Regions from separate parts of the Streptomyces sp. NPDC017095 genome, predicted to be linked through region 2. Evidence: riboswitches for the same ligand, from Rfam matches in the RefSeq annotation. Region 2 holds a riboswitch; each other region holds the start of a gene.
The links. A riboswitch is a leader RNA that binds a small molecule or an ion and turns the genes downstream of it on or off. The one in region 2 is predicted to bind thiamine pyrophosphate.
Positions count from the first base shown of each region.

Region 1: another riboswitch for thiamine pyrophosphate. It lies ahead of ACH4OA_RS21920 (thiamine ABC transporter substrate binding subunit); the one in region 2 lies ahead of thiO (glycine oxidase ThiO).
Region 3: another riboswitch for thiamine pyrophosphate. It lies ahead of thiC (phosphomethylpyrimidine synthase ThiC); the one in region 2 lies ahead of thiO (glycine oxidase ThiO).

Region 1 covers NZ_JBIROU010000010.1:232,814-236,012, forward strand. The annotation lists gene ACH4OA_RS21910 (cytochrome P450) at 1-52, shown strand, start outside; gene rlmN (23S rRNA (adenine(2503)-C(2))-methyltransferase RlmN) at 113-1,219, shown strand; TPP riboswitch at 1,243-1,349, shown strand; gene ACH4OA_RS21920 (thiamine ABC transporter substrate binding subunit) at 1,431-2,504, shown strand; gene ACH4OA_RS21925 (iron ABC transporter permease) at 2,543-3,199, shown strand, end outside.
Region 2 covers NZ_JBIROU010000011.1:125,193-128,391, reverse strand. The annotation lists gene ACH4OA_RS22930 (thiazole synthase) at 1-707, opposite strand, end outside; gene thiS (sulfur carrier protein ThiS) at 711-923, opposite strand; gene thiO (glycine oxidase ThiO) at 920-2,089, opposite strand; TPP riboswitch at 2,087-2,197, opposite strand; gene ACH4OA_RS22915 (hypothetical protein) at 2,251-2,601, shown strand; gene ACH4OA_RS22910 (NAD(P)/FAD-dependent oxidoreductase) at 2,634-3,199, shown strand, end outside.
Region 3 covers NZ_JBIROU010000003.1:488,352-491,550, forward strand. The annotation lists gene ACH4OA_RS08350 (YibE/F family protein) at 1-1,112, opposite strand, end outside; TPP riboswitch at 1,194-1,371, shown strand; gene thiC (phosphomethylpyrimidine synthase ThiC) at 1,364-3,148, shown strand.

The sequences.
Region 1 (3,199 bases), on a different contig from region 2:
CCACCGCCGGGGCCTGCTCCGGGGCCCGGAGTCCCTGCCGGTGAGATGGTGAGGCACGCCTCCCCGACATCTCTCCGGGACACCCGGGTCGATCTGCGACACTGGTAACGCCATGCCTAAGCCCGGAGAACTCACTTTCGTCGCCCCGCGCGGAGCCAAGAAGCCGCCGCGGCATCTCGCCGATCTCACGCCCGCCGAGCGCAAGGACGCGGTGGCCGAGGTCGGGGAGAAGCCGTTCCGCGCCAAGCAGCTCGCGCAGCACTACTTCGCGCGGTACGCGCACGACCCCGAGCAGTGGACCGACATCCCCGCCGGTTCGCGCGCCAAGCTGCAGGAAGCGCTGTTCCCGGAGCTGATGACCGTCGTCCGGCATCTGTCCACCGACCAGGGGACCACGCGCAAGACGCTGTGGCGGCTGTTCGACGGCACCCTGGTGGAGTCCGTGCTGATGCGGTACCCGGACCGGGTGACCATGTGCATCAGCTCGCAGGCCGGCTGCGGGATGAACTGCCCGTTCTGCGCCACCGGCCAGGCGGGTCTCGACCGGAACCTGTCCACCGCCGAGATCGTCCACCAGATCGTGGACGGCATGCGGGCGCTGCGCGACGGCGAGGTGCCGGGCGGTCCGGCGCGGCTGTCCAACATCGTCTTCATGGGGATGGGCGAGCCGCTCGCCAACTACAAGCGGGTCGTGGGTGCCATCCGGGCGCTCACCGACCCGGCCCCGGACGGGCTCGGCCTCTCCCAGCGCGGGATCACCGTCTCCACCGTGGGCCTGGTGCCGGCCATCCACCGGTTCGCCGACGAGGACTTCAAGTGCCGGCTGGCGATCTCCCTGCACGCCCCCGACGACGAGCTGCGCGACACCCTCGTCCCGGTGAACACCCGCTGGAAGGTCCGCGAGGTGCTGGACGCCGGGTTCGAGTACGCCGCGAAGAGCGGACGCCGGCTGTCGATCGAGTACGCGCTGATCCGCGACATCAACGACCAGGCCTGGCGCGGCGACCGGCTCGGCCGGCTGCTCAAGGGCAGGCCCGTGCACGTCAACCTGATCCCGCTGAACCCGACGCCGGGCTCCCAGTGGACCGCGTCGCGGCCGGCGGACGAGAAGGCGTTCGTGGAGGCCATCGCCGCGCACGGGGTGCCGGTCACCATCCGGGACACCCGCGGTCAGGAGATCGACGGAGCCTGTGGTCAGCTCGCGGCCACCGAACGGTAATCTGACCACGTCCACATATCTTCATATTCCGACAGGGGAGCGCCACAGCGCTGAGAGTGCGGCACCGGGCCGCAGACCCTCTGAACCTCGCCCAGGTCATTCTGGGTAGGAAGTTCGGTCACCACTCAAGCTGTTGCGCCCTGTCCGGGTCTCCGCGGAGCCCCGGACAGGGCCGCGTCTCTTCCTGGCCCACTCCAGGAGGACACTTCACGTGCACACCAAGACCCTCGTGGCCGCGGCGGCCGGTCTCGGCCTGCTGGCCCTCTCCGGGTGCGGGTCGTCGGACACCGGGGACTCCGCCCGCGCCAAGACCGTCACCCTGGTCAGCCACGACTCCTGGGCCGTCTCCAAAAGCGTCGTCAAGGACTTCGAGAAGCGGTCCGGGTACAAGCTGCGGGTCCTCAAGGACGGCGACGCCGGACAGGCCGTCAACAAGGCGATCCTGACCAAGGGCAACCCGCAGGGCGACGTCTTCTTCGGCGTCGACAACACCCTGCTCTCCCGGGCCCTGGACAACGGCCTGTTCCAGCCGTACGAGGCGAAGGGCTCCGCCGCGATCCCGCCCGCGGACCGCGCCGGCCAGGCCGGGCACCGCGTCACGCCCGTCGACACCGGCGACATCTGCGTCAACTACGACAAGGCCTACTTCAGCGAGCACAAGCTGACCCCGCCGCGGACCTTCGCCGACCTCGCCGCGCCCCGGTACAAGGACCTCCTCGTCACCGAGAACGCGGCCACCTCCTCGCCCGGCCTCGGCTTCCTGCTCGGCAGCGCCGCCGCGTTCGGCGACGACGGCTGGGAGGGGTACTGGAAGAAGCTCGAGGCCAACGGCGTCAAGGTCGTCGACGGCTGGGAGCAGGCCTACTACCAGGAGTTCTCCGGTTCCTCCGAGGGCAGGAAGGCCGGCGGCGACCGGCCGCTCGTCGTGTCGTACGCCTCCTCCCCGCCCGCCGAGGTGATCTACGCCAAGAAGCGGCCCGCAACCGCCCCGACCGGCGTGGCGTACGGCACCTGCTTCCGGCAGACCGAGTACGCCGGGCTGCTGGCCGGCGCCCGCAACCCCGAGGGCGGCAAGGCGCTCCTCGACTTCCTGCTCACCAGGCAGTTCCAGGAGGACATGCCGCTGAACATGTTCGTCTACCCGGTGGTGAAGGGCGCGAAGGTGCCGGCCGAGTTCACGCGGTACGGTCCGGCGGCGAAGGACCCGCGGACCCTGGCCCCCGGGAAGATCGCCGCCAACCGCGACCAGTGGGTCAAGTCGTGGACCTCGCTCGTACTGAAGTAGCCCGGACCCGGCGCGGGAGCGCGGCGCGGCTGGGGCTGATGGCCCTGCCCGTCGCGTTCTTCGCCGTGTTCTTCGCCTGGCCGGTCGCCGCGATCGTCGCGCGCGGGCTGAAGACGGACGGCACCTGGCACCTCGGCCGGATCGCGGACGTCGTCACCCAGCCGGACCTGCGGCAGGTGCTGTGGTTCACCACCTGGCAGGCGCTCGCCTCCACCGCGCTCACCCTGCTGCTCGCGCTGCCCGCCGCCTATGTCTTCGCCCGCCTCGACTTCCCCGGCCGGCACCTGCTGCGGGCCGTCGTCACGGTCCCGTTCGTGCTGCCCACCGTCGTCGCCGGCAGCGCCTTCCTGGCGCTGGTCGGCCGGGGCGGCCTGCTGGACGAGCTGTGGGGGGTACGGCTGGACACCACGGTGTGGGCGATCCTGCTGGCCCACGTCTTCTTCAACTACGCGGTCGTCGTCCGCACGGTCGGCGGCCTGTGGGCGCAGCTCGATCCCCGGCAGGAGGAGGCCGCGCGGATGCTGGGCGCCTCCCCGCTGACGGCCTGGCGCAAGGTCACGCTGCCCGCGCTCGGGCCCGCCGTGGCCGCCGCCGCCCTGATGGTGTTCCTGTTCACCTTCACCTCCTTCGGAGTGGTGCAGATCCTCGGCGGTCCCGCCTTCTCCACCATCGAGGTGGAGATCTACCGGCAGACC
Region 2 (3,199 bases):
GCCAGCCGGGCCAGCCGGCCCCCCTCCACCGCGTGCCGCATCGCCGCGGCCATCCGCTCCGGCTCCTGCGCCCGCGTCACCGCCGACGCCAGCATCACCCCCGCGCAGCCCAGCTCCATGGCCAGCGCCGCGTCGGACGCCGTGCCGGCCCCCGCGTCCAGGATCACCGGCACGCGCGCGTGCTCCACGATGAGCTGGAAGTTGTGCGGATTGCGGATGCCGAGCCCGGAGCCGATCGGCGAGCCGAGCGGCATGACGGCGGCGCACCCGGCGTCCTCCAGCCGGCGCGCGAGCACCGGATCGTCGTTGGTGTACGGCAGCACCGTGAACCCGTCGTCGACCAGCGTCTCCGCCGCCTCCAGCGTCTCCACCGGATCGGGCAGCAGCGTCCGCTCGTCGGCGATCACCTCCAGCTTCACCAGGTCCGTGCCGAGCGCCTCCCGGGCCAGCCGGGCGGTCAGCACGGCCTCGCCGGCCGTGAAACAGCCCGCCGTGTTCGGCAGCACCCGGATGCCGAGCCGTTCCAGCACCGAGAGCACCGAGCCGTGCACGGAAGGGTCCACCCGCCGCATCGCGACGGTCGTCAGCTCCGTGCCGGAGGCGACCAGCGCCCGTTCCAGCACCTCCAGGCTGGGCGCCCCGCCCGTGCCCATGATCAGCCGGGAGGAGAAGGCCAGGTCACCGAGGACCAGCGGATCGTCGGCCATGGCTCAGCCTCCCTGTACGGCGGTGAGGACCTCGACGCGGTCGCCCTCGGCGAGCGCGGTCGCCGCCCACCGCGCCCGCGGGACGACGGTCTCGTTGACGGCGGCGGCCACCCCGCGCGGCGCCGCGGTGAGCGTGCGCACCAGGGCGTCCAGTGCGGTGCCCGGCGCGACACGGCGGGGTTCGCCGTTGACGGAGATGGTCACGGAGGTGCTCATACGGGCTGCTCCTGCTGTTCCGGGCGGGCGGCACCGAAGCGCCGGGGAGTGAAGGGACGTGCCTCTTCGGGGAGTTCGCCGGTGGTCAGGGTGTGCGCCAGGACGTCCCCGGTGACCGGCGTGAGCAGCACCCCGTTGCGGTGGTGACCGGTGGCCAGCAGCAGCCCGGCCAGGCCGGACGGGCCGAGCAGCGGCGCGTTGTCGGGGGAGCCGGGGCGCAGTCCGGCCCGGGTCTCGGTGAGCGGCAGCTCGGTGATGCCGGGCACCAGCTCGTGGGCGTCGCGCAGCAGCTCGTACACGCCGCCGGCCGTGACCGTCGTGTCCCAGCCCAGCTCCTCGCTGGTGGCGCCGACGACCAGCTCGCCGTTCTCCCGGGGCACCAGATAGACGTGGCCGCCGCGCACCACGGCCCGTACGGTCCGGCTCAGGAACGGCGCGTACCGGGGCGGCACGGTCAGCCGCAGCACCTGCCCCTTGACCGGCCGGACCGGCGGCGACAGCTCCCGCGGCACGCCCGCGAGGCGGCCGCTCAGGCTGCCGGCGGCGAGCACCACCTGCTCCGCGCGCAGCCCGGTGCCGTCCGCCGTGGTGACGCCGGCGGCCCGGTCCGCGACCACGTCCAGGCGCTCCGCCCGGTCGCGGTGGAACACCACACCGGTCCGCTCGCACGCGGCGACCAGGGCCGCGGCCAGCCGGCGCGGGTCGATCTGGTGGTCGCCGTCGACCCGCAGCCCGCCGCGCACCCCGGGCGCCAGCATCGGTTCCAGGCGCCGGCACTCCCGCCCGGACAGCCACTGCGCCGCCAGACCGCAGCGCTGCTGGAGCGCGTGCAGTTCGCGCAGGTGGGCCCGGTCGTCGGCGTCCAGCGCCACGGCGAGGGTGCCGCAGCGCCGGTAGCCGAGGTCCTGGCCGGTCAGCGCGGTCAGCTCGGCGGCGAACTCCGGATAGCGGCGGGCCGACTCCAGGTTCAGCCCGAGCAGTGTCTCCTCGCCGTAGTGCAGCTCGGTGACCGCGGCCAGCATCCCGGCCGCCACCTGCGCGGCGCCGCCCCCGGGCGCGGGGTCCACGACGGCTGTGGCGAGCCCGCGCTGCGCCGCGCGCCAGGCCGTGACCAGGCCGATGATTCCGCCCCCGATGACGAGGACGTCGGACGTACGTGACGACATGGGCGGTGAGCCCCTCCCTTCGCCGGCATGACCCGGATCAGGTTCGTACGGTCGGAGGCCGCGAGCCTCCCTCTCAGCCCGGTCGTCCGGGCTCCCGCGAGTGCTTGTACGGTGGCCACCCTAGCCCGCACCCCTCCTCACCCGTAAGGGAGCCCCGTTCCATGGCCCGGTCGCTCGACGGACTCGCCTTCGCCCCCGTGTCGGACCAGGACCCGGGCCAGGTGGGCACCGCCACCCGGTTCGCGTACCACGAGCGGGACGGCGCCGTCTGGGCCGAGTACGCGGGCGGCGACGTGGTGCGCGGCCATCTGGTCGGCACCCGCGAGGGCGACCGGCTGGACTTCCGGTACGTGCAGCTCAGGACCGACGGGACGACCGCCTCCGGGCACTGCGTGTCCACGGTCGGGGAGCTGCCGGACGGGCGGCTGCGGCTGACGGAGACCTGGGAGTGGGAGTCCGGTCCGGGCGCCGGCACGAGCGTTGTGGACCAGGTCACCGAGCACGCCCGCTGACTGACGTTCCGTCATGTGTCTAAGGTGACCGGGTGAGCGAGCAGACAGCACAAGAGGGCACGTCACCGGGGCCGCGCGTGGTCGTCGTCGGCGCGGGCATGGCCGGGGTGCAGACCGCCGTGGCCCTGCGGGAACAGGGCTTCCGGGGCCGGGTGACCGTCATCGGCGCCGAACCCCACCAGCCCTACGACCGGCCGCCGCTGTCCAAGGCGGTCCTGCTCGGCAAGGCCGAGGACTCCGCCTTCGACGTCGACTTCGAGTCCCTCGGGGTCGAACTGCGGCTCGGCTGCGCGGTGCGCGGCCTGCGGGCGGACGCACGCGAGCTGGACACCGAGGCGGGCCCGGTGCCCTACGACGTCCTGGTCCTCGCCACCGGCGCCGAACCGGTCACGCTGCCCGGCACCGAGGGCGTGCCCGGCGTGCACCTGCTGCGCACCCTGGACGACGCCGGCCGGCTGCGGCCCGTGCTGGCCCGGCAGCACGACGTCGTCGTCGTGGGCGCCGGCTGGATCGGCGCCGAGTTCGCCACCGCCGCCCGCGAGGCCGGCTGCGCGGTGACCGTCGTGGAGGCCGCCGGCCGGCCGCTGGCCGGCGCCCT
Region 3 (3,199 bases), on a different contig from region 2:
ACCGTCACATCGTCCAGGACGCCGAGCGAACCGATGATGACACCGGCCAGCAGCAGGCCGCTCATGTCGATCGACGGGTACAGACCGTGGATCAGACCGGTGCTGTCGTCCGTGTTGCCGGTCAGCGCCGCCCAGCCGATGAAGAGCGAGCCGAGCCCGCCGATCAGCGACAGCGAGATCAGCGTGCCGAGCACCGCCACCGACGTACGGGCCGACAGGCCATGGCACATGTACAGGGCGATCAGCATGATGGCGCTCGACCCGACCACGGCCACCAGCAGCGGGTCCCCGCCCTGGAGGATCGCCGGCAGGATGAACAGCGTCAGCACCAGGAAGCTGACGGCCAGCGCGACCAGGGCCATGACACCGCGCAGCCGGCCCACCACGACCACGGCCACCGCGAAGACACCCGCGAGCAGGGCCATGGGGAACGTCCGGTTCACATCGGTCACCGCGTACTGCAGGTTCTTCGGGGCCGAGGGCTCGTAGGCGACCACGACCTTCTCGCCCTGGTGGAGCTGGCGCGGCTGGTCCGGCTGCACGATCTCGGTGAACGTACGGCCCTTGTCCTTGCCGGTGTCCACCCGGATGGTCGCCTTCTTGCAGGTCCCGTCGGCCTGCTGCTGCGCCGAACTGCCCTCGGCGGTGGACGTGTCGCCGGTCGGCGGGACACCGGAGGCATTCGCCGCCGTGCAGCTCAGTTCGGTGACCCGGGTGACCGTGGCCTGCTGGGTCTGCCGGTCGAAGCCGACGCCGGTGCGCTTGTGGGACGGGGCGTCTCCGGGCCAGAGCACCACGAGTCCGACCAGCACCGCCGCGGTGAAGGGCACCAGGATCGCCGCGATCACCTTGCGCAGGTGCTGGGAGACCGGGGCCGCAGGACCGTGGCTGTGGCTGTGCCCGTGCGAGTGACCGTGCGCACGACCGGCTTCACGGCCGTCGACGGGGGCTCCATGGCCCCCGGCGAAGACGTCACGGCCCCCGTCAAAGGCTTCACCGCCGCCTTCCCCGGCTGCACGGCCGCCCTCCGGGGTTCCGTGGCCGGGGCCGGCGCCCCCTTCCGAGCCGTCTTGACGGCGCGGCCCGGGCGGCTGGTGCGGGTACTGCTCCATCCTGGTCACCGCCAGATCATCCCAAGAACGGGTGGGGGCCCACTGTTCAGCGCGCCACACATGACGCTAGCGTGGAGGCACCTTTGCACACGCGGGAGCTCGGAGCACCGGGCTGAGAGGGCGCTGACCTCCGTAGACGCGATGTTTCACGTGGAACGAGCGATGGTCCACGGGGAATGTCGGCAGACGGGAACCGCTGCGTCGACCGCCGAACCTGTTACCGGGTAATGCCGGCGTAGGGAGTAGGTCTCATGACCAACAAGGACGCACGCACGCCTGCCTCCGTCCAGGACGAGAAGTCCCCGGAGGCCGGGAAGTCCATCGGCTGGCACAAGGCGTATGTCGAAGGCTCGCGCCCCGACCTGCGCGTACCGGTCCGTCAGGTGCATCTCACCAACGGGCAGTCGGTCACGCTGTACGACACCTCGGGCCCGTACACCGATCCACTCGTCGACACGGACGTCCGCAGGGGGCTGTCACCGGTGCGGGAGAACTGGATCATCGCCCGTGGCGACACCGAGGAGTACGCGGGCCGTCCGGTCCGTCCCGAGGACGACGGGATCAAGCACACCTCGCCGCGCGGCGGACTGCGGAACCTGGACGCGGTCTTCCCCGGACGTCCCCGGCAGCCTCGGCGGGGCCGCGACGGCCAGGCGGTCACGCAGCTCGCGTACGCCCGCCGGGGCGACATCACGCCGGAGATGGAGTTCGTGGCCCTCCGGGAGAACGTCTCTCCCGAGGTGGTCCGCGAGGAGATCGCGGCGGGCCGGGCGGTGCTGCCGGCCAACGTCAACCATCCGGAGATCGAGCCGATGATCATCGGCAAGCGGTTCCTGGTGAAGGTCAACGCCAACATCGGCAACTCCGCCGTGACGTCCTCCATCGAAGAGGAGGTCGACAAGATGACCTGGGCGACCCGCTGGGGCGCCGACACGGTCATGGATCTGTCCACCGGGCGCAATATCCACACCACCCGCGAGTGGGTGCTGCGCAACTCCCCCGTCCCCATCGGCACGGTGCCGCTCTATCAGGCCCTGGAGAAGGTCGACGGCAGGGCCGAGGAGCTGACCTGGGAGATCTACAAGGACACCGTCATCGAGCAGGCCGAGCAGGGCGTGGACTACATGACCGTCCACGCGGGCGTCCGGCTCGCGTACGTCCCCCTCACCGCCAACCGCAAGACCGGGATCGTCTCGCGCGGCGGCTCGATCATGGCCGCGTGGTGCCTGGCGCACCACAAGGAGTCGTTCCTGTACGAGAACTTCGAGGAGCTGTGCGAGATCCTCGCCGCCTACGATGTCACCTACTCGCTGGGCGACGGACTGCGGCCGGGGTCGATCGCGGACGCCAACGACGAGGCGCAGTTCGCCGAGTTGCGGACGCTCGGGGAACTCAACCGGATCGCCAAACGGTTCCACGTACAGACGATGATCGAGGGCCCCGGGCACGTCCCGATGCACAAGATCAAGGAGAACATCGACCTCCAGCAGGAGATCTGCGATGAAGCTCCGTTCTATACGCTCGGCCCGCTGACCACCGACGTCGCGCCGGCGTACGACCACATCACCTCCGGTATCGGTGCCGCGATGATCGCCTGGTGGGGCACGGCGATGCTCTGCTACGTCACGCCCAAGGAGCACCTGGGCCTGCCCAACCGGGACGACGTCAAGACCGGTGTCATCACCTACAAGATCGCCGCGCACGCGGCGGACCTCGCCAAGGGGCACCCCGGTGCCCAGGAGTGGGACGACGCCCTGTCCGACGCCCGCTTCGAGTTCCGGTGGGAGGACCAGTTCAACCTCGCCCTGGACCCCGACACGGCACGTGAGTTCCACGACGAGACCCTGCCGGCCGAGCCCGCCAAGACGGCCCACTTCTGCTCCATGTGCGGTCCGAAGTTCTGCAGCATGAAGATCTCGCAGGACATCCGGCGTGAGCACGGGGGCAGCCGGACCGAGATCGAGGAGGGCATGGCGCAGAAGTCGAAGGAGTTCGCGGCCTCCGGCAACCGGGTGTATCTGCCCATCGCCGACTGACCCGCGGCCTTCCGGACGCTGAGCTACCCGGGGCGGCGCGGCGGCCGCCCC